3 regions of the Paraclostridium dentum genome follow, and region 3 is predicted to be linked to each of the others. Evidence: riboswitches for the same ligand, from Rfam matches in the RefSeq annotation. Region 3 holds a riboswitch; each other region holds the start of a gene.
The links. Region 3 has a riboswitch for thiamine pyrophosphate ahead of thiS (sulfur carrier protein ThiS). Riboswitches for the same ligand answer to the same signal wherever they lie in the genome.

Region 1 (10,383 bases), 480 kb from region 3:
ATGTAGTTTCTATATTAGAAGATATTAAAAATGGTGATTGTGACCTACACTTTATAGAAGTTATGACTTGTCCAGAAGGATGTATTAGTGGAGGAGGTCAACCAAAACTTTTACTAGATGAATATAGAGAATTAGCTTATGCAAATAGAAGAAAATCAACTTACAATCACGATAGAGATATAGAGATAAGAAAATCTCATGAAAGTCCTGCTATAAAGAAAATATATGATGAATTTTTAAAAGAACCATTAGGAGAAAAATCACATCATTTATTACATACAAATTATTGTACTAGAAAGGAAGTGGCTAAATAATGAATTGTTTTGTTATATCAGACCCAAATAAATGTATAGGATGTAGAACATGTTCTATTGCATGCGTAGTAGCTCACTCTGAAGAAAATATATTTTTACAAGATCCAAATCATATAAACTTTAATCCAAAACTTACTGTTGTAAAAACTGCAGAAGTAAGTGCGCCTATTCAATGTAGACAATGTGAAGATGCCCCTTGTGCAAATGTATGTCCTAATGAAGCTATAAAAAGAGAAAATGGAGCAATAGTAGTTAAGGAAGAAAAATGTGTTGGCTGTAAAACATGTATTATAGCATGCCCTATAGGAGCTATAGAAATAGTAAGTAAAGAAATTAAATTAGATAATATAGATTCAGATAAATTATATTTCAAAGAGCAAATGGTAGCAAATAAATGTGATTTATGTGCAGGGAAGGAAGACGGTCCTGCATGTGTAAATGTATGTCCTACTAAAGCATTTAAAATAGTAAAAGAAGAGGATGTAAAAGTAATCATAAATGATAAAAGAAAACAAGCAGCAGCATGCATTTCCAACTTATAATAAGGGGTATAACTAATGAAAAAAACAAATAAGATTTTACTTATTGTAAGTGTTATATTAGTATTAGGTTTAAGTGGGTGTAGTAAAGATTCTAAAGAAAAACAAAATATAACTATATCAGCTGCGGCAAGTTTAAAAGAACCTTTAGAAGAAATAAAAGGTATATATGAAAAAGAAAATGATGTGAATATTACCCTTAATTTGGGGGCATCTGGAACTCTTCAAAAGCAAATAGAACAAGGTGCAGATTGTGATATATATATATCTGCTTCACCTAAGCAAATTAATGTATTAGAAAAGAAAAAACTTATAAAAAAATATTCTAAAATAGATTTATTACAAAATAAACTTGTGATAATATCAAATAAAGAATCAAATAAAAACTTAGATCAAAATGACAGCAATCTGAAGTTCTCTATAGGAACACCTAAAGTAGTTCCAGCTGGAGACTATGCTAAAGAATCATTAGAGAATATGGGAATGTATGACAAATTAAAAGATAAAATAATATATGCAAAAGATGTAAAGCAAGTATTGTCTTATGTTGAAACAAACAACGTAGACTTTGGAATGGTATATAAGTCAGATGCATTAAGTTCTGATAAGTGTAAAATCTATGAAGTAGTGGATGATAATATGCATAAGCCAATAATATACCCAGCAGCTATTGTAGCAAGTACAAAGAATGAATCTCAATCGGATAAATTTATTAAATACTTAAATAGTTCAAAGTCTAAAGAAATATTTAAAAAATATGGATTTGAATGTGTAACTAATTAATATGAAAGATGCCATAATCTTATCCATAAAAATTTCTGTAGTAGCTACAATGATAACTTTAGTAGTAGGTATTTTTTTGGCTAGAATATTTACAAAATATAATTTTAAATTTAAAACAATTATAGAATCTTTTATAATTATACCTATGGTATTACCACCATCTGTTGTTGGTTATGGACTTTTAGTAGTTCTTGGGAAAAATGGGCCAGTAGGAGAGTTTGTATATAATTTATTTGAAAAATCATTGATTTTTACTCCACAGGCGGCATGTATAGCATGTATAGTAGTTGCGCTTCCGATGATGTATCAAAGCTGTAAAACTGCTTTTTTAGAAATAGATACCACATATGAAGATGTAGCTAAAGACCTTGGAGCTACTGATAGTAAGGTTTTTTGGAAAATAATAATACCATTATCTAAAAAAGGTATTATAGGCGGAACTATATTATCATTTGCGAGGGCTTTTGGAGAATTTGGAGCAACTTTAATGGTAGCAGGCAATATACCAGGTAAGACTCAAACGGTACCTTTAGCCATATATTTTTTCGTAGAAAGTGGTGATATAAGGGAAGCAAATATACTAATAATAATAACTATAATAATAAGTTTTACTACTATATTTATATTAAATAAATTAAAATAGAATATAAGATTAAGTTTTAATTAAAAAATAAAAGCACAAAGCTTAAATATAACATTAGATTTTAAATTGTTTAAGTTTTGTGCTTTAAACATTTTTATTTACCAAAAGAATACAATTTTAAAAATAGAGAATATGTGGAAATAGATATGGTTCGAATAGGAGGTTAATATGGAGTTTACTCACTTTAATGAACATGGGAAAGCCAAAATGGTAGATGTAAGTGAAAAAAATGAAACAAAAAGAACAGCTACAGCTAAAGGTAGCATATCTATGAAGTCAGGAACTATAGAGATAATAAAGCAAGGAAAAATAAAAAAAGGTGATGTACTTTCTGTAGCACAAGTCGGAGGAATAACAGGCGCAAAGAAAACATGGGATTTAATACCTATGTGTCACAATATATTTTTAACAGGAGCGGATATTAAATTTAATATATTAGAAACAGAAATAGAAATAGAAGCTACAGTATCTACTGTAGGTAAGACTGGAGTAGAGATGGAGGCTTTAACAGCTGTGTCTATGGCAGCACTTACTATATATGATATGTGCAAAGCTATAGATAAGGATATGGTTATAAATAATATAAGACTTGTAAAAAAAGTAGGTGGAAAAAGTGGGGAGTACATTAGAAATGAATAATATAGGAAAAGTAGTATCTATAAATATAAGTGAGAAAAAAGGAACTATAAAAAAACCAATAGAAAAAGGAATGTTTAAACAAAATCATGGTCTTGTTGGAGATGCCCATGCAGGTGAGTGGCATAGACAAATAAGCTTACTTGGAATTGAAAGTATAGAAAAAACAAGAAAACAAGGAATAGATGGCTTAACTCCTGGAGTTTTTGCCGAAAACCTAACAACTGAAGGTATAGTTCTGTATGAGCTGCCTGTAGGAACAAAGTTAAAAATAGGTGATACAATTCAAGAAGTTACTCAGATAGGGAAGAAGTGTCATAAAGGTTGTGAGATAAAAACTAAAGTTGGAGATTGTGTAATGCCTAGAGAAGGAATATTCACTAAAATAATAAAAGATGGTGAAGTTAAATGTGGAGATAAAATAGAAATTATTGAAGCATAATATAAAAGCAACTAAGAAATAAATATATTCATTTCAAGTGGATACATATAAAAAGCAATTTTAAGTGGCATGAGTACGGTATTTAACTGGACTCATGCCATTTTAAAATATAGTTAATTTAAGCAATGTTATAGATAACGTATAAAAAAACATGGAAACTATAAGATTACCTAAGACTATTAAATAAATAATTCAAAATGACTATTTATTTAATATTTCTAGAGTCTGAGCTATAAAGTCTTCTTTATCTTTTGCTGTTATTAATTCAGTATCTACATAAGCTGTAAATTCTGATCCACATTCACATATACAATCTTCTTTTATATCAACTTCTAATAAAGCTCTTTTTAATTCATCCTCGCTAATACCAGAACACATTGAGCAAAAACTTATCATACTTAATACCTCCATATTAATATATGGATATTTATACACTCATCCTTAGGGGTATGAAACATTAAATTGTTACTAAATTTGTAACTAATTTGTAACCCTTTTTCTGGTAATTATAGAAAATGTGTTTACAAAGGTCCAAAAATATATTATCATTAATTAAAAGTTACAGAAAAGTAACAAATTCATAAAATACGAATTTTACAAGACATAATGGTCAATAATATATAATTTTTATTTATTTAAATTAACTGGAGGGATACTATGAGTATGAATAAAAGAGCGAGGAAATCATCATTAATATTAGCATTAGGATTAGTTGTAGGAGGACTTTATACATCTACAAGTAATATATATGCAGCAGAAAGAGAAGTAGTTAAAGCAGAAAAATTAAATGTAAGAAAAGGTCCATCAATAGAAGAACAAAGAGTAGGATCATTAGACAGAGGTATGGTAGTTGAAATATTAGAAACAAATAATGGATGGAATAAGATTAAGCTTACTGATGGAAATGAAGGATGGGTAAGTGGAGATTATACTGATAAAGAAAATGCAACTGTAACTGCTAGCAAATTAAATGTAAGAAAAGGGCCAGCTACAGAACATGATAAATTAGATACATTAGATAAAAATACAGAAATTAAACTTTTAGAAGAACAAAATAATTGGTATAGAATTAAATTAGATGATAAAAAAGAAGGATGGGTTTGTGGTGATTATGTTTTAACAGAATCTCAAGCTAAAGAACAAGAACAAAACCAAGCTAAACAACAAGCTAATGATACAGTTAAAGAAGTTAAGAGTGCGTCTACAGTATCTGATGCAACAACAAATGAAGCTTCTAACTCACAAGCAGAAGCTTCATCTAATAACAACAATGGAACATCAATGTCTATAGAAGCAACAGCATATGCTGGAGATACTATAACTTCAACAGGAACTACTCCTAAATGGGGAACTATAGCAGTTGACCCAACTGTAATACCATATGGAACAAAAGTATATATACCTAAGTTTGACATGGTATTTACAGCAGAAGACTGTGGAAGTGCTATAAAAGGTAAAAGAATAGATATATTTATGAACAGTGAAGCAGAATGTGTTAAGTTTGGAAGACAAAACATGGAAATAAAAATATTAAAATAATTGACATAAAAAAGACGGTACGTTAAGTAAAGTTACTTACGTACCGTCTTTTTTTATTAAAAATATAAAGAATAATCGTATATGTATGAATAAAAATAAGTAGAAAAATGTAATAGTTTGAAAATTAAGTTTTTTAAGTTGATTTTAGAATATATATAAAGTTATATCCAAGATAGACAAAATATAATAAAGTTAAAAATATACTTACTTAATTATATTAAGTTAAAATGCGTTTTAATATGCTTAAACTTTAAAAAATTACAAAAAAGTTGGATTTTAGTGTATAATATTAATATGATAAAGAGATGGAGGAAACACATATGAGGAAACTTGGATTAACGAGTAAAATATTAATTGGATTATTTTTAGGAATGTTATTTGGTGTAATACTTAGCAAAATGCCAGGTAGTTATATTAAAGATACAGTTTTATTAGGTGGAATTATAAATGTAATAGGAAATGGGTTCACAAAGGCTATAAAAATGATGGTAGTGCCACTAGTATTTGTTTCATTAGTATGCGGTGTATCTGCTATGGAAGATATAAAGAAGTTAGGTAGAATTGGATTTAAAACTATGGGATTCTATTTAATGACAACAGCTGTAGCTATTTGTATATCATTAGCTTTAGGAGTTTTATTAAAGCCAGGTGCAGGACTTGATTTAGGAACTGTAGCTAGTCAATCTACTACGATAGCAAAAAATCAGTCACTATCAGAAATAATATTAAATATGATACCATCAAACCCTATAGAGGCTTTTGCAAAAGGGGAAATGTTACAAATAATATTCTTTGCAATGCTTACTGGAGTATCAATAAGTTTAGTAGGAGAAAAGGCAAAACCTTTAAAAAAATTATTTGAGTGTGCAAATGAAGTTTGTATGAAAATGGTTAGTGTAATAATGATGTTTGCACCTTTTGGAGTATTTGCACTTATTACAAATACTTTCTCTACAGTAGGAGCAGATGCAATAGGATCATTAGTTAAATATATATTAGTTGTATTACTAGGACTATTACTACATGTAGTGGTGGTTTATGGAGGATCATTAAAAGTATTTACAAAAGTTAGTTTCATTGGATTTGTACGTAAATTTTCAAAAGTAGCTGCAGTTACTTTTTCAACTGCATCAAGTAATGCTTCTGTTCCAGTAAGTTTAGAGCTTATGGAAGAAATGGGAGTTAGTAAAAGTATACGTTCATTTACAATACCTATGGGAGCTACTATAAACATGGACGGAACAGCTATAATGCAAGGTGTAGCAGCTTTATTTATAGCGCAAGTTTATGGAGTTCATTTAGGTATCAACGATATGTTAACAATAGTTTTAACAGCAACTTTAGCATCAGTTGGAACAGCAGGAGTTCCAGGTGTTGGTATGATAATGCTATCAATGGTGCTTCAATCAGTAGGACTTCCACTTGAAGGTATTGGACTTATAATGGGAGTAGAAAGAATTATAGACATGTTTAGAACTACAGTAAATGTTATGGGAGACAACACTTGTACACTTGTAGTTGCAAGTAGTGAAAAAGAGTTAGAAGTAACTAATATAGATGCGGCAGAAGTAGCGTAATAAATTTTTATTGACATATAAATTTAGTGAGCTATAATTAAACTGTAATCTAAAATGAATAGCTAGGGGTGCCCCAACGGCTGAGAGATGAATTTATTCATTAACCCTCAAACCTGATCTGGATAATACCAGCGTAGGAAAGCTTTACTAAATATACAAATGAAATTTATTTGCATAGTAAATTAAAAGCTATATTCCTACAGGAATATAGCTTTTTTTAATACAAAAATCAAGGGGGAAACATCTAATGGAAAAGTATAAAGTGCCAACACTTACAATAGCAGGTTCAGATTCATCAGGAGGTGCAGGTATACAAGCAGACCTAAAGACATTTAGTGCTATAGGAACTTATGGAATGAGCGTAATAACAGCTATAACTGCTCAAAACACTCATGGAGTATTTTTAGTAGAAGATTTAAGCAAAGAAATAATACAAAAACAAATAGAGGTAGTATTTGATGATATACCACCTAAAGCAGTAAAAATAGGAATGGTATCTAGCCCAGAAATAATAAAGGCGATTGTTGAATCTTTAGATAAATATAATCCAAAGTACTTAGTAGTAGATCCAGTAATGATATCTAAAAGTGGATATTCACTTTTAAAACCTGAGGCTAAAGATAATTTAATAAAATATCTTATACCTAAAGCATACATAATAACGCCAAATACATTAGAGGCTGAGGAAATAACAGGGATTAAAATTGATAATGTAGAGGACATGAAATTAGTTGGGAAAAAAATATTAGAACTAGGACCTAAGTATGTGTTAATGAAAGGTGGACACTTAGATGGGGATGCAGTAGATGTTTTAATAGGTAAGGATACATTTGAAATTTATAAAAGCGAAAGATTGGATAGAAAAAACACTCATGGAACAGGATGCACCTTATCATCTGCAATAACTGCAAATTTAGCACTAGGATTTGATATAGTACAAGCTGTTTCCAATGCAAAAGACTATATAACTAACGCTATAAGACATAGCTTTGATATAGGTGGAGGAGTAGGACCAGTACACCATTTTTATAAATTTGACTCAAATAAATAGATATAAGCATTTAAAAGGGAGAGATGAAATTATGTTTGAATTATTAAATAAAGTTAAAGAAATTAACCCATTAGTACTTCATTACACTAACGAAGTTACAATTAATGATTGTGCAAATATAACTTTAGCTATAGGTGCAAGTCCACTGATGAGTTATTCTTATGAAGAAGCAGAAGAAATAATACCTATTGCAAGTTCTGTAGTAATAAATATTGGAACAATGAATTCCTCTCATAGAGAATTATTTGTAAAGGCTGGTAAAATAGCGAATAAGCATAAAAAGCCAGTTATATTAGATCCAGTAGGGGTATTTGCAACACCTTCAAGATCTTTGTTAGTAAAAACTTTATTAAACGAAGTAAAGTTTGACGTAATTAAAGGTAATGCAGCTGAAATTAAGTACATAGGTGGATTTAATGTAAAAGGAAAAGGTGTAGATTCATTTGATGATGATGAAAACATAGACGATATTATTAAGAAAGTTGCTAAAAAACTAGAATGTGTGGTAGTAGCTACTGGAAAAGTAGATGTAGTAACTGATGGCGATAAAATTATAAAAATACATAATGGAACTCCTAAACTAAAAGGAATAACAGGCACTGGATGTATGAGTGCTAGTTTAATAGGGAGTTATTTAGGAGCTAGTAATGAAATTTTAAATTCTGCAGCAATGGGTGTTCTTACAATGAGTTTATGTGGAGAATTAACAGATATAGACAAGATAGGGATTGGAAGCTTTAAAGTAAATTTAATGGACAATATATATAAATTAAATGAAGATAAGTTAAAAGAGTCTTCAAGGGTGGAGGTATTTTAATGAAATTTACAGATTGCTTGTTTGAAGAAGTTAAAGATATATGGGAAAGTTATTTAAATCATCCATTTGTAAGAGAAATAGGAGAAGGAACTTTACCAAAAGATAAATTTAAAAGATATCTTATACAAGATTACTTATATTTAAAAGAATTTGCTAAAGTTTTTGCAATGGGAGTAATAAAAGCAGATACAGTTAAAGAAATGAAGTTTTTCAATAAAGCAGCTAAGGGATCTATGGAAGACGAAACTGCTATACATGTTGAATATATGAAAAAATTAGGAGTACCTCCGATTGAGGCTGAAAAATGTAAATATGAACTAGTTTCAAGTAGCTATACAAGTTACATGCAAGCTGTTTCATTAACAGGAGGAGTTAAAGAAATTGTAATGGCTACATTACCTTGTAACTGGAGTTACAATTATATAGGTCATTATTTATATGAAACTTATAAAGATAATTTAGATAATAATTATTATAAAGAATGGATAGAGATGTATGCAGATCAAGAATTTGATGATGTATTAATAGATTGGTTAGAATACACAAATGAGTTATGTAAAGATTTAACTGAAGATGAGACAAAGAAGCTTAAAGAAATATTTGTTAAATCAAGTTTATATGAATTAGATTTTTGGAATATGGCATATGAAGAGGCGAAGAAAAAATGTCAAGCGTAGTAATTATAATAATAAGTTTAGTAATATTATTTATGTATGCAAAAGATATAAATAAAAAGAAGTTTGCTACTAAAGAGATAGTAATGATAGCTATGTTTAGTGCTATATCATTTATACTTTATATGATACAATTCATAAGATATCCGCAAGGTGGAGGTATAACGTTATTTTCGATGCTGCCTACGATGTTGCTAGCTATATTATATGGTCGTGAGGCAGGGCTAACAGGTGGATTGATATTTGGATTACTAAAACTATTAAATGGAGCTTATGTAGTGCATCCAGCACAATTTTTATTAGATTATATATTATCAAATATGGCACTTGGATTAGCAGGATCATTTGGAAGAGAGAAAAAAAGCGATATGTTCAAAGGATGCTTATTTGCAAGTAGTTTAAGTGTATTGATAAGCATAATATCAGGAGTAGTATATTTTGGACAGTATGCGCCAGAGGGAATGAATATAGTACTTTATTCTTGTATATATAATATATCAAGTGCAGGAGTTGAAGGATTACTTTCTAGTATAATACTAGTTTTATTACCTATAAAAAGATTTCAAAAAGTGTTGAAATTATCAACTAATTAAAGGGAGAACAAAATGGAAGAAAAATTAAAATTATATTTAGTGACTGACTCAGAAATACTAAATGGAAGAGATTTTTATAAATGTATAGAAGATGCATTAAAAGGTGGGGTAACAACTTTACAATTAAGAGAAAAAAATGCAAATGGAAAAGAGTTTTTAGAAAAAGCATATAAATTAAGAGCTCTTACTAAAAAATATGATGCTTTATTTATAATAAATGACAGAGTAGACATTGCTATGCTTTGTGATGCAGATGGTGTTCATGTTGGACAAAGTGATATACCTTTAGAAGAAGTGAGAAGATTAATAGGAAAAGATAAAATTATAGGAATATCAGCTCATAATATAGAGGAAGCCACTGCTGCAAAAAATGGTGGAGCAGATTATATAGGGGTAGGAGCTATGTTTAATACAACTACTAAAAATGATGCTACCATAGTTACAGTAGAGCAACTAAAAGAAATTGATGAAAACCTTGATATACCTAAAGTTTTAATCGGTGGTATAAATTTAGATAACATAGATACATTTAAGGGTATAAACATAGATGGATATGCAATAGTATCGGCTATATTAAAGTGCGATGATATATATAATGAATGTTTAAAATGGACAAAGTCTTTGCAAAAATAGATACAGGAGGTGAATTATGATAAATGTAATCATAATATTAGGTAGTATAGGATTTTTTATATACTATCTAAAAGGTTTAAAAAATACTAAATTCACTACCAAAACAGTTGTTATGATAGGTATGTTTAGTGCAATATCATAT
Region 2 (10,383 bases), 1.4 Mb from region 3:
AAATTTATGCTTGTGCAAGAAATTGGGATAATCTATGTAAAAGTACTCAAGCAAATGGTATGAATGCATGTAAAACATCTCAAGAATTAGTAAATGAAAGTGACATAGTTGTTATTGCGGTTAAACCTAATGTTATACCATCAATAATTGAACCTATAAAGGAAAATTTAAAGGATAAAATAGTTATTTCTGTAGCAGCAGGATATACATTTGATAAATATGAAGAGTTATTACTTCCAGGAACATCACATTTAAGCACAATACCAAATACGCCTGTATCAATAGGAGAAGGTATTATAGTTGCAGAAAAGCGTCATTCTTTAACTGATGAAGAATATAAACTTATAAATGAAATATTTTCAAAAATAGCACTGTTAGAATTCGTTGATAGTAATCAACTGTCTATAGCGGGAACGATTAGTGGATGTGGACCTGCATTTGCAAGTATGTTTATAGAAGCATTATCAGATGCTGCTGTTAAACACGGATTAACACGTGAAGCATCTTATAAATTAGCTAGCAAGATGATTTTAGGAACTGGTAAACTTCAAATAGAAACAGGAGAACATCCTGGAGCGATGAAAGATGCAGTGTGTTCTCCTGGTGGAACGACTATATTAGGAGTAACTACACTAGAGAAAAAAGGATTTAGAGGAGCTATAGTTGATGCAATAGATGCAATCGAAGGAAAATAAAAACTAAATATAATAAGTAAATTAAAAACATATATAAAATAAATAAATTTTATTTACAAACATTTTCCCTAAGGCTAATATAACTTTAGGGAATTTTATTTTAAATTTGTACAAATATTCTGTTTAAATTCACGAAAAAAGTATATTAATATAATGAGAAATAAATATATATAAAATTAATCATATAAAGGAAAGGCATAATATGGAAGAAGCGAAAATTTTAAAAATGATAGATAATAACCCTAATATTATATCAACTATAAATAATCCAACAGAGGAAATGAAGTTGCTTGCAGTTAAAAAAAATGGTTTGGCTTTAGCTCATATAAAAAATCCAAATATAGAAATTCAACAAGCAGCTATAGATAATAATATTAGAGCAATTAAATATATAGAAAATCCAAGTGAAGATATGATGATTAAAGCTATAAATTCTGGATGGAGCTTATTAGATTATATAAAAAATCCAACAGAAAAAATTTTAAAATTAGCCTTAAATCAATCAGGGTGGGCAATTCAATATATAAAAAATCCAAGTGAAGAATTACAGTTACTAGCAGTTAAAAAAGATTATGATTCAATAAAATATATAAAAAATCCTTGTGAAAGTGCTCAGATAGAAGCAGTAAAAGAAAGTTACGGTGCATTAAAGTATATAAATACACCTACTTATGAAGCACAATCTATAGCAATTAAACAAAATGAAGCTGCTATTACATTCATAACAGATTTAGACAAGGATAAAATGTTAGCATTTTTAAAAATAAATATTTTAGTGATAAAATATATTTCAAGAGAAATATCAGAATATGAATTAGAAGAGATTCTAAAACAAGTATTATCAAATGAAGATGTTGAAGAAAAGTATGTAAGAGACTTTTTAAATTGTAATGTTATAGATCGAAATAGTGAAAATTTCAAAATAGATAAGATAATGTTTATTTATAAATATGGAAGCAAAACAGCAAAAAAAATAGCTGTAGATGAAAAATTAAAGATGATTTAGGAGAGAGACAGTATGAATTTTATAGATACAATAAAGAGTGTTAATTTAGTATTAGCTACAGGGGAAGTGCCTTTAGTAGTTGGAGAAAGTGGTATAGGAAAAACTGCATTAGCAAAGAAGGTTGCTAAAGAAAATGATTGGAGTTTAATTGTTATAGATGGAAACTTACTTAAAGAAGGTGAAATAGGAGGGCTTCCAACAGTAGAATCTTATGTAGTACTTAACTCAAATGGAGAAAATATAGAAAAGAAAACTACAATATATGCAGTTCATAATAAATTAAGGGAAATTGATGAACAGATAGCTAAAGGAAGAACGGTTCTCTTATTTATAGATGAGATAAATAGATGTGAACATACGGTACAACAAGAACTTATGAATCTTATACTAAATAGAGAAATAAATGGATATAAGTTAGATGATGAAGTTAAAATATTAGCTGCAATGAATCCCTCAAGCAAATATGGTTCAGACTTTGATTATCAGGTTGTGGATATGGATGCGGCTCAAGAGAATAGATTTGTATGGCTAAATATGGAAGCGGATCATACACAGTGGATAAACTGGGCAATACGAGAGGGTATAGAAGATAAAGTAATAGAATTTATATCTACTTTCCCTGAGTATCTTCATAAAATAAATGATGAAGATGTTAGAGCAACTCCTAGAAGTTATGAGAGAGTTTCTAAAAGTTATACGATTTTTAAAGAACAAAAAGATTTAATACCTAGATCTGTATTTTTAAATGTAATAAAAGGAAATGTAGGAAAAGTTATAGCTGAAGAGTTTATAAGCTTCATTGAATCAGATTGTAGTCCTTTAGTATCATATGAAGATGTTTTTTTAGGAGAAACATTAGATTCAGAAATTATAGAAAAAGTAAAAAATGAAAATCATACAAGATTGTACCTATCAGCTATGAATATCTTAAAAAAGCTAGAGTTAAGTATAAAAGATAATAATGATTCAAAAGTTTATATAGATAGATTAATTGAGTTTTTAAAATTATATCCTATAGATTTAATGGTTGGAATTATGAAAGACATTAAGAGTAGTTACCCTGAATTATATAAAATAGCTATAGAAAATGAAAGATTTATAGAACTATATTTTGAATCTTATAGTCTAATAAGGGGATAGAGCATGGAAAATTATTTTATTAAACAAACAGAAGGTCTTTATTATAGAGCAAATGAAATAATTAATCAATTTTCTATGTTAAAAGCTAACCGTAAAGGCGAAAAATTTGAGCTAGATGTACCAAAAGACTTTAAAAATGAATTTTTTAAACTTGTAGATAAAGTTAGCTTAAGCATCATGGAAGATAAAGATAACTTCTATGGATATTTTTTATTTCAGATGGGAAGGGAAATAAGATTTGATATCAGTAGTCCCACTGCTGTAAACTTTAAAGGTGCAAAGTATATTATATATTTTAATCCTTTAATATTTTTAAACCTGAACATGAGACAAATGGAAAGTACAATAAAACATGAAATTCTTCACGTAGTATCAATGCATTTACTAAGAGCTAAAAAGCTAAAAGGAAATTACAGCACATTAGCTATAAACATGGCTATGGATATAGTAGTAAATAAGTTTTTAAATAACCTACCTCCATATGCTACAACTTTAGAATCAGTAAATGTAAAATATTCTATGAAGCTTGAGCCATATGAAACATTTGAATATTATGTTGAAAATATTCAGACTGAACTTAACTTGATGGAACAAGATGATGAAGGTGAAGTAGATGATAGTAATGTAGGAGAAGATATAGAAACTGAATTTAGTCCTGAACATACTCATGATATATGGGAAGACTCAGAAGATATCGAAGAAAGAACTTTTAAAGAATTTACTGAAAAATTTGTTAATAATGCTCAAAAAGGAAAACTTCCAGACTATTTAGAAGAAATTATATCAGCTCTTAAAAATAGTAAAGGTGAATTACCATGGAATTTATATTTAAAAAAATTGATGGGAACAGTTGAAAGTAATAAAAAGAAGACTATAACAAGACGAAATAGAAGACAGCCAAATAGATTGGACTTAAGAGGCGAACTTAGAGGGCATAAAGCAGAAATAGCAGTTGCACTTGATATAAGTGGAAGCATTAGCGATGAAGAATTTAAGCAAGCTATTAAGGAAGTACTTAACATAGTTAAAAATTACAATCAAGAAATTACTATAATTGAATGCGATAATGAAATTAAAAGAACTTATAAAGTTAAATCTTATAAAGATATAAAAGATAGACTTAAAATAAGAGGTGGAACTAAGTTTTCGCCAGTGTTTAGGTATGCTAATAATAAAAAAGTTAACTTATTGGTGTATTTTACAGATGGCAAAGGTGAAGATAGATTACAGACAATTCCTATAGGATATAAAATTTTATGGGTTATATCTGGAAGAGGAGATAAATTGTCTTTAAAAGAGCCTTATGGAGCAGTTAAAAAACTTAGTAAGGTTAAAGTTAAGGAAGAAACTATTGATATGAATGATGTTAGAGATGATGGATACTCAATGAATAATCAAGCTCCAACATTGTAAGTTATTAAAGCACATTGATAAAAAATCGATGTGCTTTATTTTTTAATATTAAGTAAAATATATTTAATTAATATTTGTGGATAAACTATTACGAATCAAACTTGAGCATGATATATATAAACTTTGGGCAATATTAAAATAAATAGCATTTATAAAGGAGTAGACATATATATGATTAAAAAGTTACTTATTATTATTTTAGTTAGTATTTTTATAACACCCTTTTCTTCACAAATTACATTTGCAGAAGGTAGATATTATCCTAAAGTGGAAAACTTGCAAGGTAAAGAACAACTAATTAATGAACTTGAGGAGTTAAAGAGAATTAGAGAAAATATGAGTACAATCAATATTAAGGCTGATTTAGATTCGGAGGGTTTAAAACATGCAAATAAGTATATAAGTGCATATTTAACAGAGCTTAATTCAGTAAGAAATGATTTAGAAACTCATAGAGTTAATTATAAGAATTCTTTTGCTGATTTGTATTTCTCAGAGCAAATTCAATTTATAGCTGATAGTTATATAATAAGTTTGAGACAACAGCAAAACTTATTAAGACAATTAGATAAAAATAATCCTGACGCAAAAAAATTGTTTGAATCTGATTATCTTACTCCAGCATATTACTATGTAACATTAGGAGATCAAATGTATTCATATATAGTTGAATATTTTTCCATTTTATAAATATTAATAAAGAAAAACATGTTGAATATTTCAACATGTTTTTTTCTTTCAAAAATGTAATGTTTATGAAAGATATATAAATATTAATAAAAATATACTTATGATAATCTTATATACGAATATACAAAAGAATTAACATATGAAGTAGAAATCAAAGGAGAAAAAATATGCAAAAGTTCAGTAGCTTTACACTAAAAATTATGGCAATTATATTTATGGCGATGGATCATATATATACTTATTTTAGCCCTGCTGGTGTTGACATTCCTATATGGTTTGGATACTTAGGTAAATTAGCATCACCAATATTCTTTTATCTGATAGTAGAAGGATTTTTCTATACGAGAAGCAGGACTAAATATATAACTAGAGTTTTTTCAATGGGAGTAGTTATGATAGGGGTAGATTTTTTAATTGGAATTCATAACAATATTTTCTTATCAATAGGATGCGCTTTAGTAATGCTTGTAGGAATAGATACAGCTAAAAATAAAGAAAATGAGTTAACTAAGAGAGTAATAGGAGCTTTACTAGCTATTGTATTCATGGTTATAGGTGGGTTATTTACTGAGTCGTCTATATTTGGAGTAGCTATGGTATTAATATTTTATTTCTTTAGAGATAAAAAACTTATTATGTCTATATTATACATTGCAATGGGATTATTTGTTTTGATGAGTGCAATGGGTCCAAATTTTATAGAAGCAGCAACATTATGGGATTATCAATGGATGATGGTATTTGCAATAATTCCGATACTTATGTACAATGGTAAGTTAGGATTAAGCAATAAGTTTATAAAATGGATGTTTTATTGGTTCTATCCAATACATCTAATTGTAATTGTATCTTTAGCAAAATTAATAGCTAATTAATTTTAAAAAGGAAGTAATTTAAATTACTTCCTTTTTTATTTACATAATTATAAAAAACATTTTAAACATGTAGTTTTATTTTTAGGTAGTACATTTAAAAATCCTGATATACTTAGATACCCCAAGCTATCAGAACCTATGAAATTTGCAATTTCATTTAAAGTCATAGCTGAACCTATAAGTTCAGATTTTGATGTATTTATACCTAAACAACAAGGGGATGTAACTATAGGCGAAGCGACTCTATAATGAATTTCTTTTGCACCTGCATTTTTAAGAAGATATACTATTTTTTTACAAGTTGTACCTCTTATTTTCAAAAGAGCTTAAATCCATTATAGCCTCAGCGTTCATATCTAAAGCTAATTGAACTTTTTTCATTTCTTCATCAATGTCATAGCAATCCTTAGATATACCCAAGTTTACATTAATTTTTGTTCTTAGGTTTTTCCCAACACCTTCAGGGTTTAAAGACTTATGATTTTTATTAGCTGGAATGACTATTTGTCCATTTGCAATTAAGTTTTTTAAAACTTCTATATCCATATTTTCTTTTTTAGCTACTATTTCCATTTCCTTTGTAGTAATACCTTTTTTAGCAGCATCCATTTGAGTTGTGTAATTCATTTTTAAATCCCCTTTACTTTATATTTTATTAAAAAATAAAAAAGAAGCTTTACCATAAGATAAAGCTTCTTTACGAAATATTATAAAATAGACTAAAAAATATAGTCATAATCATAATCTTGAAGAAAATAACTTTCCTACGGTAGTTCTAACTACTTCAGGTTCAAAGGGTTAATGGTATAAATCCATCTCTCAGCCAAAAGTGGCACCCCTAGTTAAATATATTTAATTTTAAATAATAATAAATTTGCAACTTCAAAATCATTATAGTCTTAAAAAATTACTATGTAAAGGTTTTTTTGAAAGCTTTTAATTTATAAAAACATAAATTACATATTTTTAGTTTATTTAGAAAATTTAAAATATCTAATTTAAAACTGTAAATAAGGGTATCTTATATTTATAAAATTAATTATTTATAGTAAGGAGAAAAAATGGAAAATAATAAAAAAAATATAGAAACAGGATGGAATTTAAATAATAGTTACATGAATTTACCAGACTTTTTTTATAGCAAAATAAATTTAAATCCAGTACCTTCACCTAGCTTAGTTATTCTAAATGATTCTTTAGCTAAATTTTTAGGGTTAAATATAGATAACCTTAAAAGTAAGGATGGAGTAGAATTACTTTCAGGAAATAAAAAGATAGACGAAGGTGCTTTTATAGCTCAAGCATATGCAGGACATCAATTTGGACATTTTACAATGCTAGGAGATGGGAGAGCATTGCTGATAGGAGAGCAAATAAATCCATCAGGAAATAGATTTGATATTCAGCTTAAAGGCTCTGGTAAAACACCTTACTCTAGAGGAGGAGATGGTAGAGCTGTTCTTGGGCCGATGCTTCGTGAATATATAATAAGTGAAGCTATGTACGGTCTTGGAGTTCCAACAACTCGAAGTCTAGCAGTAATAAAAACTGGAGAATCTGTGATTCGTGAAAATATAAAAAAAGGAGCAATTTTAACACGTGTAGCTTCTAGTCATATTAGATTTGGAACATTTGAATATGCTCTAAATTATGGAGGAGTCAACTTAGTTAGAGAGTTGGCTGATTATACAATCAATAGACATTACTCACATATAAAACATGATGAAGATAAATATATTAACTTACTTAAAGAAGTGATAAATGCTCATGCTAAACTTGTTGCTAAATGGCAAAGTATTGGATTTATCCATGGGGTTATGAATACTGATAATATGACTATAAGTGGAGAGAGTATTGACTATGGACCTTGTGCATTTATGGATAATTATAATCCAGATACTGTTTTTAGCTCTATTGATAGATATGGAAGATATTCATATGAAAATCAACCAAATATGGCTGAATGGAATTTATGTAGATTTGCTGAAACTCTATTGCCGTTAATAAGTGATGATAAAAATGAAGCTATAAAAATTGCGCAAGATGCTATTTCTGATTTCTCAGAAATTTATTATTTAAATTGGATTAAAAATATGAGATTCAAATTAGGATTATTCGATGAAGAATTACAAGACAAAGCATTGATAGAAGATTTACTTAGTATTATGGAAAAATATAGTGAAGATTTTACTAACACTTTTATAGCATTAACATTTAATAATATTAATAAAAAAGGAATGTTTGATAGTGAAGAATTTAAATCTTGGTACAACTTATGGAAAGAAAGATTAAAAAGACAAGAAAATTCTCAAGATGAAGTTTTTAAGTTAATGAAAAAATCAAATCCAGCAGTAATACCAAGAAATCATAGAGTAGAAGAAGCTTTAGAAGCTGCTGATAAAGGTGATTTTACTTTCTTTAAAAAACTTATAACTGTACTTGAAAAACCATATGAACATTCTAAAGATCAAGAGGAATATGCAAAATTGCCTAAGCCTTCAAGTTGTGCTTATAGAACTTATTGTGGAACATAATAAATTATTAAAAACAAATAAAAACCATATTGATGAAAATAATCAATATGGTTTTTATTTGTTTTTATAATATAATAAGGATAACAATACTACGTAAAAGTTAAAAGGAGTTTACTTAATGAAAACTATAGCTGTAGTGACAGATGGGATGTCAAAATTAGAATTATTTTTAAATGAAAATATAGAGTTGATTTTTAAAGATAAAGTGAAAATTAAAAACTATTACCTTAACAAATTATCAAATAAGGAAATAATTAAAGGTGATGTAGTTCTTGCAATGATAGACAATAGAGCTTTAAGGATAAAAGAATATGTTAAAGATACTAAAAAAATAATAAAAATAAATAGAAGTATAAAGCAAAAAGATGTTTATAAGTTATTTTCTTTACCCGAAGGAATTGATGTATTAGTTGTAAATGATAATGAATCTACTGTGCTTGAAACAATATCTACTTTATATAATGTAGGTATAAATCATTTAAATTTCATACCTTATGATTCAAATAAAGAATATAAGGATATAAAGGTTGCAGTTACTCCAGGAGAAGTTAACTTAGTTCCTAGTTATATTGATGAAGTAATTGATCTTGGGCATAGACACATAGATAGTTCTACATTTTTACAAATAATAGCTAAATTAAATATAGATGATAAAGATGTTACAGAAAGACTAATGAAATACTCAGATGAGGTAATTAGTTTATATTCTGGAGTAAACACTAAATATAAAGAACTTACTATAAAAAACGAAGAGCTGAGCTCAATAATAAATTTATCTAGTAATGGAATGGCTGTCATATCAAATAAAGAAGAGATATTAATTTGCAATCAAAGTTTAAAAAATATATTAGATATTGAAGATTCGCTAGTAGGTAAAAAAATAAGTGAAATAAAAAGCAAAGATATTAAATTTATTTTTGATTTAGATAAAATAAAAGATGAAGTTATAAAGTATAAAAACAAATATTTAAATATAAACAAATATGATATAGAAAGTTTTGGAAAAGTTACAGGGTCGTATTACTGTATTCAAGAAATAACTTATATAAAAAAGTTAGAACAAAACTTAAGTAAAAAGTTAAGAGATAAGGGACAAGTTGCTAGATATAATTTTAATGATATAAAAACTGAATCAATCAAGATGAAAAAATCAAAAGATTTAGGTAAAAAGATTTCAAAATCAGATTATACAGTTTTAATTACAGGGGAAAGTGGAACGGGAAAAGAGTTAATGGCACAATCTATACATAATGAATCATTAAGATCTAAACAGCCATTTATAGCTATAAACTGCGCAGCTATGCCAGAAAATTTATTAGAAAGTGAATTGTTTGGATATGAAGAAGGTGCATTTACAGGAGCTTTAAAAGGTGGGAAAAAAGGTTTGTTTGAACAAGCTCATAACGGAACTATATTTTTAGATGAAATAGGGGACATGCCAATATATTTACAAACTAAACTGCTTAGAGTTCTCCAAGAAAATCAAGTTATGAGAGTTGGAGGAGAAAGTGTAATTGATATTGATGTTAGAGTTATAGCTGCAACCAATAAAAATTTATTAGAAATGATAAGACAAGAGAAATTTAGAGCCGATCTATATTATAGGATAAATGTATTACCTATAAATATTCCGTCTTTAAGAGAAAGAAAAGAAGATATATCTATGATGCTAAATTATTTTATGAAAAAGAAAAGGCATATAAGTGATGAAGCTAAAGAAATTTTAAATAAATATCCATGGCCAGGAAATATTAGAGAGCTAAAAAACACAGCTATGTACATTGATATAATGTGTACGGATGATAAAGTTAAAACTTGCGATTTACCACATAATCTTACTAATATGAAAATTGATTATAGTCAAGAAATTAAGATTTTAAAAGATAAAACAAATATAGATAAATCAAGAAAAGTTATGAGTCTTATAAGAGAAGAAAATTTATTAAATAAATGTGTGGGAAGAAATACAATCGTTAATAGATTAAACGAGGAAGGCATGATTATAACTGAAGGTGAGGTTAGAGGTATTT
Region 3 (10,383 bases):
AAGGAAGTTTCAAATACTCCTAACGATATATGTCCAGTAGTTGCATTAGAACTTAATGATGGAACTATACTTACAGGAAAAGCTTCAGAAACTATGAATGCAACAGCTGCAGCAGTTTTAAATGCTATAAAACATTTTGCAAATATAAATGATGATATGCACTTAATATCACCTGTAGTTTTAGAACCAATTATAAACTTAAAAGCAAATACTTTAGGTAATAGAAATGTTGCTTTAAGTTGCGAAGAAATTCTAACAGCATTAAGTATATGTGCAGTTACAAATCCAACAGCTCAAGCAGCTATGGAAAAATTAAGTATGTTAAAAGGTGCTCAAGCACATTCAACTACTATGTTAAGTTTAAATGATGAACAAACATTTAGAAAATTAGGAGTAGATACAACTTCTGATCCAGAATATCCATCAGCTAACTTATATCAAAACTAATTACAGATATATAACCGTATTGTAAAATTACAATGCGGTTTTTTTATGAATATTTCGGCAAGGAGGTGTTTTAGTGGACAGTGAAAGAAAAATAATTCATATAGATATGGATGCATTTTATGCATCTGTAGAGCAAAGAGATAATCCTAAGTTAAAGGGAAAACCAGTTATAGTTGGAGGAAGTCCAGAAGGAAGAGGAGTAGTTGCTACATGCTCATATGAAGCAAGAATATTTGGAATACACTCAGCTATGCCATCTAGTGTAGCTTATGTACGTTGTCCTCATGCAGTTTTTGTACCTCCAAGATTTGAAGTATATCAAAAAATATCGTATCAAATAAGAGAAATATTTAAAAGATATACAGATATAATAGAGCCTTTATCTTTAGATGAGGCATACTTAGATGTAACTGTAAATAAAAAAGAAATAAAATATGCTACTACAATTGCAAAACAAATAAAAGAAGATATAAAAAATGAAATAGGAATAACAGCTTCTGCAGGTGTATCTTATAATAAATTTTTAGCCAAAATTGCATCAGATTATAAAAAACCTAATGGACTAACAGTTATAACTCCAGATAAAGCGCAGGAATTTATAGATGATTTACCTATTAATAAATTTTTTGGAATTGGGAAGGTAACTTCTAAGACTTTAAAAATGATGGGCATAAAAAAAGGATATGATCTAAGAAATATGACTTTAATTGAGCTAGAGCAGATCTTTAAGAAAAAAGGATATGATATGTATAATTTTGCTCGAGGTATAGATAATAGACCAGTTCAAATTAGTAGAGAAAGAAAATCTGTAGGATCAGAAAGTACTTTTATTTCAAATGTATACTTTGACTCAGATGAATTAAATGAACATATAAAAGATGTTGTAAAAGACGTCTGTAAGAGATTAAATTATATTAATAAATGTGGAAAGACTATAACCATTAAAATAAAATATGCAGATTTTAAACAGGTTACAAAAAGAAGAACATTAGAATCTCCAATAAATACATATAATGATATATTAAAAAATACAAATATTTTAATAGAGAAAGTAAAAAATAAAGAAAGGCAAATTAGATTAATTGGAGTAACTATATCTAATTTACTAGACTGTGAAAAAGAAGAATACCATAATATCTCATTGTTTGATAAACTGTAAAATAGGTATATATATACTTGGAAAATATTGATAAATAGCAAATCTATTAACAAACTTAAATATTTTAAAGTTAAATATTTAAGTTTGTTAATGAATATGATATTATATAAAATAATAAATTTAAAAATGGAGGTCGATTATGGGGAAACAAACAACAGATTTAGGTAAAGGTAGCGTTGGAAAATTATTATTTCAATTAGCTTTACCTGCTATAATAGCTCAGCTAGTTAATGTTTTATACAATATAGTTGATAGAATTTTCATAGGTAGAATGCCTAATGGGGAGCTAGCAATGGCTGGTGTTGGAGTAGCATTTCCAATAATAATGATTGTATCAGCATTTAGTGCATTAGTAGGTATGGGGGGAGCTCCATTAGCTGCTATAAAAATGGGGGAAAAAGATAATGATGGTGCAGAAAAAATAATGACTAACAGTTTTTCTACACTAGTAATAATAGCAATTATATTAACGATATCTCTTTTAATTTTTAAAGAAAACATACTTTGGGCTTTTGGAGCTAGTAAAGATACAATAGGATATGCAAATGATTATATTGGTATATATCTTATAGGAACCTTGTTTGTGCAAATTGGTTTAGGTCTAAATCCTTTTATAAATACTCAAGGTTTTGCTAAAACAGGTATGATAACAGTATTAATCGGAGCAATAATAAATATAGTACTGGATCCGATTTTAATCTTTGGACTTAATATGGGTGTTAAAGGAGCAGCTTTAGCAACAATAAGTGCACAGTTTGTTTCTGCAGTATGGGTTTTATTATTCTTAGTCGGAAAGAAAAGTGTTCTTAAGATAAGAAAGAAATATATAATTCCAAATTTAAAAGTTATTGGGCCTATTTTACTTTTAGGTATATCACCATTTATAATGCAAGCAACTGAAAGTTTAGTAATTATATCTATGAATAACAATCTTGCTAAATATGGTGGAGACTTAGCCATAGGTGCAATGACTATAATGAGTAGTGTTATGCAAATAATATTATTACCTATGATGGGGTTAACTCAAGGAGCACAACCGATAATAAGTTTTAACTATGGAGCGGATAAGTTAGATAGAGTTAGAAAGACATTTAAACTATTATTAGTAAGTTGTTTAGTTTATACAACTTTAATGTGGGGAGCTATAATGATATTCCCACAAGTATTTGTATCTATATTTAATAGCAACCCTCAACTTGTAGAAATAACTGTATGGAGTATGAGAATTTACTTTGCGGGAATACTACTATTTGGAGCACAAATTGCTTGTCAGCAAACATTCCTTGCTTTAGGTCAAGCAAAGATATCTATGATATTAGCTTTACTTAGAAAGATAATATTATTGATACCATTAATATTTATATTACCAATATTCTTTGAAAATAAATTACAAGGGGTATTAACAGCTGAGCCAGTTGCAGATATAACTGCAGCAATTGTAACGATAATATGCTTTAGTGTATTTTACAAAAAAACTTTATCTATAGATCATGCAATACAACCAACAGTAGAAATTGCGAAAACTAAAGATGAGTAATTTAAAAAGCTATGGTAAATAAAATTTACCATAGCTTTAAATTTATATAAATTTATTATATACATATAACTAAAGGGTATATAATAATAAGAGATAGTTAAAACATAGGAGGATTAAATATGAATGCAATTATAGATTTACACTGCCATACTATTTCAAGCGGACATGCATATAGCACACTTAAAGAGAATATAGATGAAGCCAAATTAAAAGGGCTAAAGTATGTAGGTGTATCAGACCATGCTCCTAATATGCCTGGAAGTACACATCCTTTTTATTTTGGAAATTTAGGCGTTATAAAAGAAGAAATAAATGGAGTTAAAGTGTTAAAAGGAATAGAAGCTAATATAATGGATTTTGATGGTAATATAGATATTCCAAGTGATGTAGTTGGAAAATTAGATTATGTTATTGCTAGCTTCCATCCACCGTGCATAAATCCTGGAAACATACATGAAAATACAAAAGCAATATTAAATGTAATGGAAAATAAAGAGGTAAAAATAATAGGACATTTAGACGATAGTAGGTATCCTGTTGATTATGAAAAAGTTGTATTAAAAGCTAAGGAAACTAATACTTTACTAGAGATAAACAACTCTTCATTAAGAACTAATAGCTTTAGGGTTGGAGCAATAGAGAATGCTAAAGTTTTATTAAATCTTTGCAAAAAACATGATGTTAAGGTTATTTTAGGTAGTGATGCACATATATACTATCAGGTTGGTAATTTTGAAAATTGTACAAAAACACTAGAAGAAGTAAATTTCCCAGGAAATTTAGTGGTGAATTTTAACGAAGAATATATAAAAGAATATTTTTTTGGAAAGTAAAAACAATTAATAATATCAAATAATATATCGTTAGTGATATAATAGTATATGATTAAATACAAAAATTATATAAACGTTTACATAGGAAGGGATGAAGTTTAATGGAGAACAATCAAACTATGCAAGAACTTTTAGAGCAACAAGAAAAAGAAATGAGTAGTATAAAAATAGGTCAAACAGTAAGCGGAAAAATAACTAAAGTATTATATGATGAGTTACATTTAGAATTAAATTATGGATTTGAAGGAATTATATCTATATCTGAACTTATATTAGCTAAAGATGAAACAATAGAAGATAAGTATAGTGTTGGACAAGAAATAAGTGGAGAAATAACTAAGATAAATCGTAAAGATGGAACAATGTATTTATCAGCTAAAAAAGCTGTTATTGAAGCTACTAGAAAAGAGCTAAAAGAAGCTTTAGATAACCATACTATATTAACTGTTCATGTAGAAAGAAGCATTGAAAAAGGACTATTTGCAAGTTATAAAACAGAGACTGTATTTATACCGTTATCTCAAATAGATGTTACATTTGTAAACAATACAGCTGCATATGTAGGACGTGATTTAGAAGTTTACATGATAGAAATGGATTTAAGAAGAAATAGAATAGTTGCATCTCATAGAGAAGTTGCTCATGAAAGAATAGAAGTTGAAAAGGCAGCTAAAAGAGAAAAAATGAAGGCTGATAGAGAAGCTGAAAGAGCAAGAGTTAAGCAAGCTAAAGAGGATTTATTTAACTCTCTTGAAATAGGTCAAAAAAGAAGTGGTAAAGTAAGTAAAATAATGAACTATGGAGCATTCATAGATTTAGGTGGAATAGAAGGCTTAGCACATATAAATGAATTAGCTTGGCATAGAGTAGAATCAGTTGAAGATGTAGTAAAAGAAGGACAAGAAGTAGATGTATATATTATAAAAATAGACAAAGAAAATAAAAAAGTAGGACTAGCTATAAAAGATATAAACAATGATCCGTGGAATTCTGTAAAAGAAGAAATGCAAGTTGGAGATATTGTTAATGTTAAAGTTTTAAAACTTATAGAAAGAGGAGCTTTTGTAGAGGTTAAACTTGGAGTGGAAGCATTCTTACCAATATCTCAATTAAGCGAAGATAGAGTTATGAAAGTATCTAATGTTGTTAATGTTGGAGATATAATAGACGTTATGATAATAGATATAAAAAATAAAGATAAAAGAATGGTTGTATCATTAAAAGAAGCTACAAAAGAGCCTGAAGAAGATTACTCTGAATTTTTAGAGGTAGAAGAGTCATTAGGATCATTAGGTGATTTATTTAAAGATAAATTCAAAGATTTAAAATAAAAGAAGTGATAAAAATAGTATCTAGTTTTAGCTAGATACTATTTTTATTGTCATATTATAAAAGTATGCATAAAAATATAAGTATTAACTTTTTATTGAATATAAAAAAATACTATGATATACTCAACTTGTAAAAATGAATATAAGGCTAGGGGAGCTATAATTGGATAGTTGAGAAGTAAAGCCATAACTTTCAGACCCTAAAAACCTGATCAAGGTAATTCTTGCGTAGGGAAGCTTAATATAGTAAATAAGCATTATTTTTGATGTATATGAAAGCGTTCTCTGAAAAAGAGGGCGCTTTTTTGCGCAACAGACGAAGTTGTTTGAGTAACGGGACACGAGTTTACCGAGTGGACGTTGACGACATGAAATTTGAGCTACATGAAGTGGTTCGCAGACGTAGTCGCTCAAGCAAAGCGAATTTTATATTTAAGGAGGAATATATGAAGGTAAATGGGAAAGAGATTTGTTTAAAACCTGGGACTACGATTTTAAACTTACTAGATGAATTAAAACTTAAAGTTGATAATGTTGTTGTAGAAGTTAATCTAGATATCATTGAAAATCATCAATATAGCTCATATATATTAAAGTCAGATGATATCGTAGAAGTTATAAGGTTTGTGGGAGGGGGCTAAAGTGAAGCTGTTTATAAATGAAACTTTAGAAACTTTAAATGAGACTGAAGTAAGTATTAATTTTATAAAAGAAAGATTTAAAAAGAATGCAGATGTAGTTATTCTAAATGGATATCCTATTTCAGAAAATAAATTTTTAAAAGATGGAGATAGAGTTACATTAATAAAAAAAGGAGAAAATCCTACATTTGAGGAGTTAGAAAGTTTAATGGTAGCAAGGCATACTCCAAATATACATTCTAGTTTGAAAAAAGGTAAAGTCGTTGTTTTAGGACTTGGAGGTCTTGGTTCTAATATCGCTATATCACTTGCAAGAATAGGAGTAGGACATCTGATATTAGCAGACTTTGATGTAGTTGAACCATCTAACTTAAATAGGCAACAATACTTTATAAGTGATATAGGTAAGTATAAAACAGATGCGATTAAAAATCATATAAAAAATATAAATCCATTTATAAAAATAGATACTGTAAATAAAATTATAGATTCATCAAATATAAATGAATTTGAGGATGTAGATATTATAATGGAGGCATTTGACAATCCTAGATACAAAGCTGAAATTGCAAGTTTTGTATTAAAGAATATGAAAAATAAATACCTTATTTCATCATCTGGAATGGCAGGTTTTTATGATTCTAACATAATAAAAACAAGAAAGATAAAAGATAAATTTTTTATATGTGGGGATGAAGTCAGTGAAGCAAAAGAAGGGGATGGACTTATGGCACCTAGAGTATCGATTTGTGCAAACCATATGGCTAATCTAGCTACAAAGATATTGATAGAATACATAAAATAGAGGGGGATAAAAATGGATAAATTAGTATTAGGGGGACATGAATTTAACAGCAGATTATTAATAGGAACAGGGAAGTATGGCTCAAATGAGATTTTGCCAAAAGTTATAGAATCAAGTGAAAGTGAGATTATAACTGTAGCATTAAGAAGAGTTGATTTAGATAATAAAGATGAAAATATTATAAGTCATATTCCAAAAAAAATGACTATACTACCAAATACTTCAGGTGCAACAAATCATGTTGAAGCAGTTAGAATTGCTAGGATATCTAGAAAAATGGGATGTGGAAATTTCATAAAAATAGAAGTGATAAGTGATTCTAAGTATTTATTACCAGATAACGAAGAAACTATAAAAGCTACTAAAATTTTGGCGGATGAAGGATTTATAGTATTGCCGTATATGACACCAGATTTATATGCAGGAAAAAAACTTGTAGAAGTTGGAGCAGCAGCAGTTATGCCATTAGGCGCACCAATTGGATCTAATAGAGGACTTAAGATGAAAGAAATGATAAAAATTATGATTGATGAAATAGATATACCGATAATCGTTGATGCAGGAATAGGGAAGCCTTCACAAGCTATGGAAGCTATGGAAATGGGAGCAGCTGCGGTACTAGTTAATACTGCAATATCTAGTGCTCAAGATTCAGTGAAAATGGCAAATGCATTTAAATTAGCTGTTGAAGGTGGAAGAGAAGCATATCTAGCTAAAGCTGGTAGAGTAACAAATTATGCAAATGCATCATCACCTTTAACAGGATTTTTAAGCGAGGTAGGTGTTTAGGATTGGGTTTTTATAAATTTATAGATTCATATAAAGATTTTAATATAGATTCTTATTTGAACAATGTAAGCGATGAAGATGTTTTGAGAAGTCTACAAAAGGATAGCTTAGATGAATATGACTTATTAAACTTACTATCAAAAACAGCAACTAAGTATCTTGAACTAATGGCCCAAAAGGCAAATGAAATAACAAATAGATACTTTGGAAAAACTATACTTTTATATACCCCTATGTATATTTCAAATTTTTGTGTAAACAAATGCGTATACTGTGGTTACAATATAGATTCTGATATAAAGAGAAAAAAACTAAATGTAGATGAGATATACAATGAAGGACTAGCTATATCTAAAGATGGATTTAAACATTTATTACTTTTAACAGGAGAAAGTAAAATCCATTCAGATGTAAAATATATAGGAGATGCTGTCTCTGTTTTAAATGATATTTTCCCATCTATAACAATAGAGGTTTATCCAATGGATGAGGATGAATATATATACCTATATGAGAAAGGAGTTGAAGGTATTACTATATATCAAGAAACATACAATGAAAAAATATATAAAAATGTTCACTTAAAAGGACCTAAATCTAATTATAAATATAGATTAGATGCTCCAGAGAGAGCTGCAAAATCTGGAATGAGAAGTATATCTATAGGAGCTTTATTAGGACTTAATGATTTTAGAGAAGAAACTTTTTTTACTTTAATGCATGGAAGATATATAAGAAATAAATATCCTCAAGTTGATGTATCATACTCAATACCTAGAATAAGACCTTTTAAAGGGTGTTATGAAAATCTTATAGAAGTTAGTGATAGAGATTTAGTACAAGTTATGATAGTTATGAGGTTGTTTGATAATCAAGGCGGAATAAATTTATCTACTAGAGAAAGTTTAAGTCTAAGAAAAAATTTAATTCCTCTGGGAGTTACAAAATTAAGTGCGGGAGTATCTACTAATGTAGGGGGACATTCATTAGATGGAGAGGGAACAGAACAATTTAAAATAAGTGATGAAAGTAGTATATTACAAATAAAAAAAATGCTTAATGATATAGGCTACCAACAAATATTTAAAGATTGGGAAAGATTTCAGTGTACCTTATAACTAATAGACATTTATGTAATGAGAAAAGATATTTAGAAATATTAGAAGAAGCATCTTTTAATGGTGTTGAAAATATTATATTAAGAGAAAAAGATTTGAAAAATGATAAGTTAAAAAACCTGTATTTTAAAACTAGAGAACGTGTAAATAAAGAAACGAAAATTATAATAAATAGTAATTATGAAATTTTCAACTCAGTAGATGCTGATGGGATACATATGCCGTTTGATATGTTTAAAAAATTTAAGAATAAACTTGAATATAAAGAAAAGATTATTGGAGTATCTACACATAGTATAGAAGAGATTATTGAGGTGAAAAAATATTCAGTTTCCTATTTAATATTTTCACATATATATGAAACTAAGTGTAAATTTGATTTAAAGCCAAAGGGAATAAGTTTATTAAAGCAAGCTCAAAGTGAATTAAATGGATATGATATAAAGTTAATAGCACTAGGAGGAATTTTACCAAATAATTCGAAAGAAACTTTAAATTGCTGTGATGATATCGCAGTTATGTCTAGTATTATGGAATCGGATAATGTAAAAGATACAATTAAAAGTTTTTTATAAATAGGCTATCCTAAAACCATTGAATAAATGGGTATAGGATAGTTTTTTACGTTTGAAATTTACATGTAATAGATACAATGAAAGCACATTATGAACTAATTTTGAATACTATTAATGAAGAGTTAATATAAATATTTTTAAATTTGTTTTTTAGGGGGAAAATAAATGTATAGAAAAGAAGTCAATTATAGACCTATGTTTGATGGAGTAGATTTAACCATAAAACTAGGAGATGGAGCGTATGCAACGCCTATATGCTTTGACAATGGAGCAACAACACCTCCTTTTAAATGTGTAGACAGAGAAATTTTAAAACACATGCAAATGTATGGATCTATAGGTAGAGGTAAGGGGCCGAAATCAGAGTACTCAAATAGAGTTTATGAAAAATGCAGAGATTATATGAAGGAATATTTTAACTTAAAAGATGATGATAGATATACAGTAATATTTACAAAAAATACAACAGAAGGAATAAATTTATTAGCAAATGCATTGATAAATAGCAAATATGATAAAGTTATTACTACAAGAATGGAGCATCATGCCAATGACCTCCCATGGAGGTACAATGCAAATGTTATTTATATAGATGTAGATAATCAAGGAAAATTGAAAGTAGATGATATAGAGGAACAATTAATTAAAAATAAAGGGGAAGTTAAGTTTGTAAGTGTAACTGGAGCATCTAATGTAACTGGATATGTAAATCCAATACATCATATAGCCAAGTTAGCACATAAGTATGGTGCAAAAATTATTGTTGATGCAGCTCAATTAGCTCCACATAGAGAAATCAATATGAAAGGAACTGGAAATGATGACTCTATAGATTTTTTAGTATTATCTGCACATAAAATGTATGCACCATATGGAAGTGGAGTAGTTGTTGGTCTTAAAGAAGATTTAGAAGATAAAGAACCATTTTTAAAAGGTGGAGGAGCTGTAGACTTAGTATTTGACTATGATATTTATTGGAGTGAATTACCATCAAGATTTGAAGCTGGAACTCCTAACTATTTAGGTGTTGTAGCTTTGTACACAGCTATGAATAAACTAAAGGAAATTGGATTTGATAAAATTCAAGAACATGAAGAACTTTTGAAAAATAGACTTATAAAAGGTCTTGAAGATATTGATAGAGTAGT

Region 1: another riboswitch for thiamine pyrophosphate. It lies ahead of thiD (bifunctional hydroxymethylpyrimidine kinase/phosphomethylpyrimidine kinase); the one in region 3 lies ahead of thiS (sulfur carrier protein ThiS).
Region 2: another riboswitch for thiamine pyrophosphate. It lies ahead of ACN6I1_RS08065 (phosphomethylpyrimidine synthase ThiC); the one in region 3 lies ahead of thiS (sulfur carrier protein ThiS).

Annotation. Positions count from the first base shown of each region.
Region 1 is NZ_CP183813.1:890,963-901,345, forward strand. It holds gene ACN6I1_RS03915 ([FeFe] hydrogenase, group A) at 1-314, shown strand, start outside; gene ACN6I1_RS03920 (4Fe-4S dicluster domain-containing protein) at 314-856, shown strand; gene modA (molybdate ABC transporter substrate-binding protein) at 872-1,636, shown strand; gene modB (molybdate ABC transporter permease subunit) at 1,638-2,279, shown strand; gene moaC (cyclic pyranopterin monophosphate synthase MoaC) at 2,448-2,918, shown strand; gene ACN6I1_RS03940 (MOSC domain-containing protein) at 2,920-3,357, shown strand; gene ACN6I1_RS03945 (hypothetical protein) at 3,559-3,753, opposite strand; gene ACN6I1_RS03950 (SH3 domain-containing protein) at 4,015-4,896, shown strand; gene ACN6I1_RS03955 (dicarboxylate/amino acid:cation symporter) at 5,217-6,473, shown strand; TPP riboswitch at 6,528-6,630, shown strand; gene thiD (bifunctional hydroxymethylpyrimidine kinase/phosphomethylpyrimidine kinase) at 6,721-7,524, shown strand; gene thiM (hydroxyethylthiazole kinase) at 7,556-8,341, shown strand; gene tenA (thiaminase II) at 8,341-9,018, shown strand; gene thiT (energy-coupled thiamine transporter ThiT) at 9,006-9,608, shown strand; gene thiE (thiamine phosphate synthase) at 9,621-10,241, shown strand; gene thiT (energy-coupled thiamine transporter ThiT) at 10,258-10,383, shown strand, end outside.
Region 2 is NZ_CP183813.1:1,772,122-1,782,504, reverse strand. It holds gene proC (pyrroline-5-carboxylate reductase) at 1-695, shown strand, start outside; gene ACN6I1_RS08095 (hypothetical protein) at 898-1,701, shown strand; gene ACN6I1_RS08090 (ATP-binding protein) at 1,714-2,841, shown strand; gene ACN6I1_RS08085 (VWA-like domain-containing protein) at 2,845-4,254, shown strand; gene ACN6I1_RS08080 (hypothetical protein) at 4,426-4,944, shown strand; gene ACN6I1_RS08075 (TraX family protein) at 5,112-5,819, shown strand; gene ACN6I1_RS08070 (hypothetical protein) at 5,867-6,139, opposite strand; partial or broken gene ACN6I1_RS08065 (phosphomethylpyrimidine synthase ThiC) at 6,138-6,446, opposite strand; TPP riboswitch at 6,564-6,669, opposite strand; gene ACN6I1_RS08060 (protein adenylyltransferase SelO) at 6,881-8,353, shown strand; gene ACN6I1_RS08055 (sigma 54-interacting transcriptional regulator) at 8,472-10,383, shown strand, end outside.
Region 3 is NZ_CP183813.1:409,896-420,278, forward strand. It holds gene ACN6I1_RS01750 (DUF1846 domain-containing protein) at 1-447, shown strand, start outside; gene dinB (DNA polymerase IV) at 521-1,606, shown strand; gene ACN6I1_RS01760 (MATE family efflux transporter) at 1,746-3,143, shown strand; gene ACN6I1_RS01765 (phosphatase) at 3,263-3,976, shown strand; gene ACN6I1_RS01770 (30S ribosomal protein S1) at 4,078-5,307, shown strand; TPP riboswitch at 5,448-5,559, shown strand; gene thiS (sulfur carrier protein ThiS) at 5,754-5,948, shown strand; gene thiF (sulfur carrier protein ThiS adenylyltransferase ThiF) at 5,950-6,753, shown strand; gene ACN6I1_RS01785 (thiazole synthase) at 6,766-7,542, shown strand; gene thiH (2-iminoacetate synthase ThiH) at 7,545-8,660, shown strand; gene ACN6I1_RS01795 (thiamine phosphate synthase) at 8,648-9,235, shown strand; gene ACN6I1_RS01800 (aminotransferase class V-fold PLP-dependent enzyme) at 9,401-10,383, shown strand, end outside.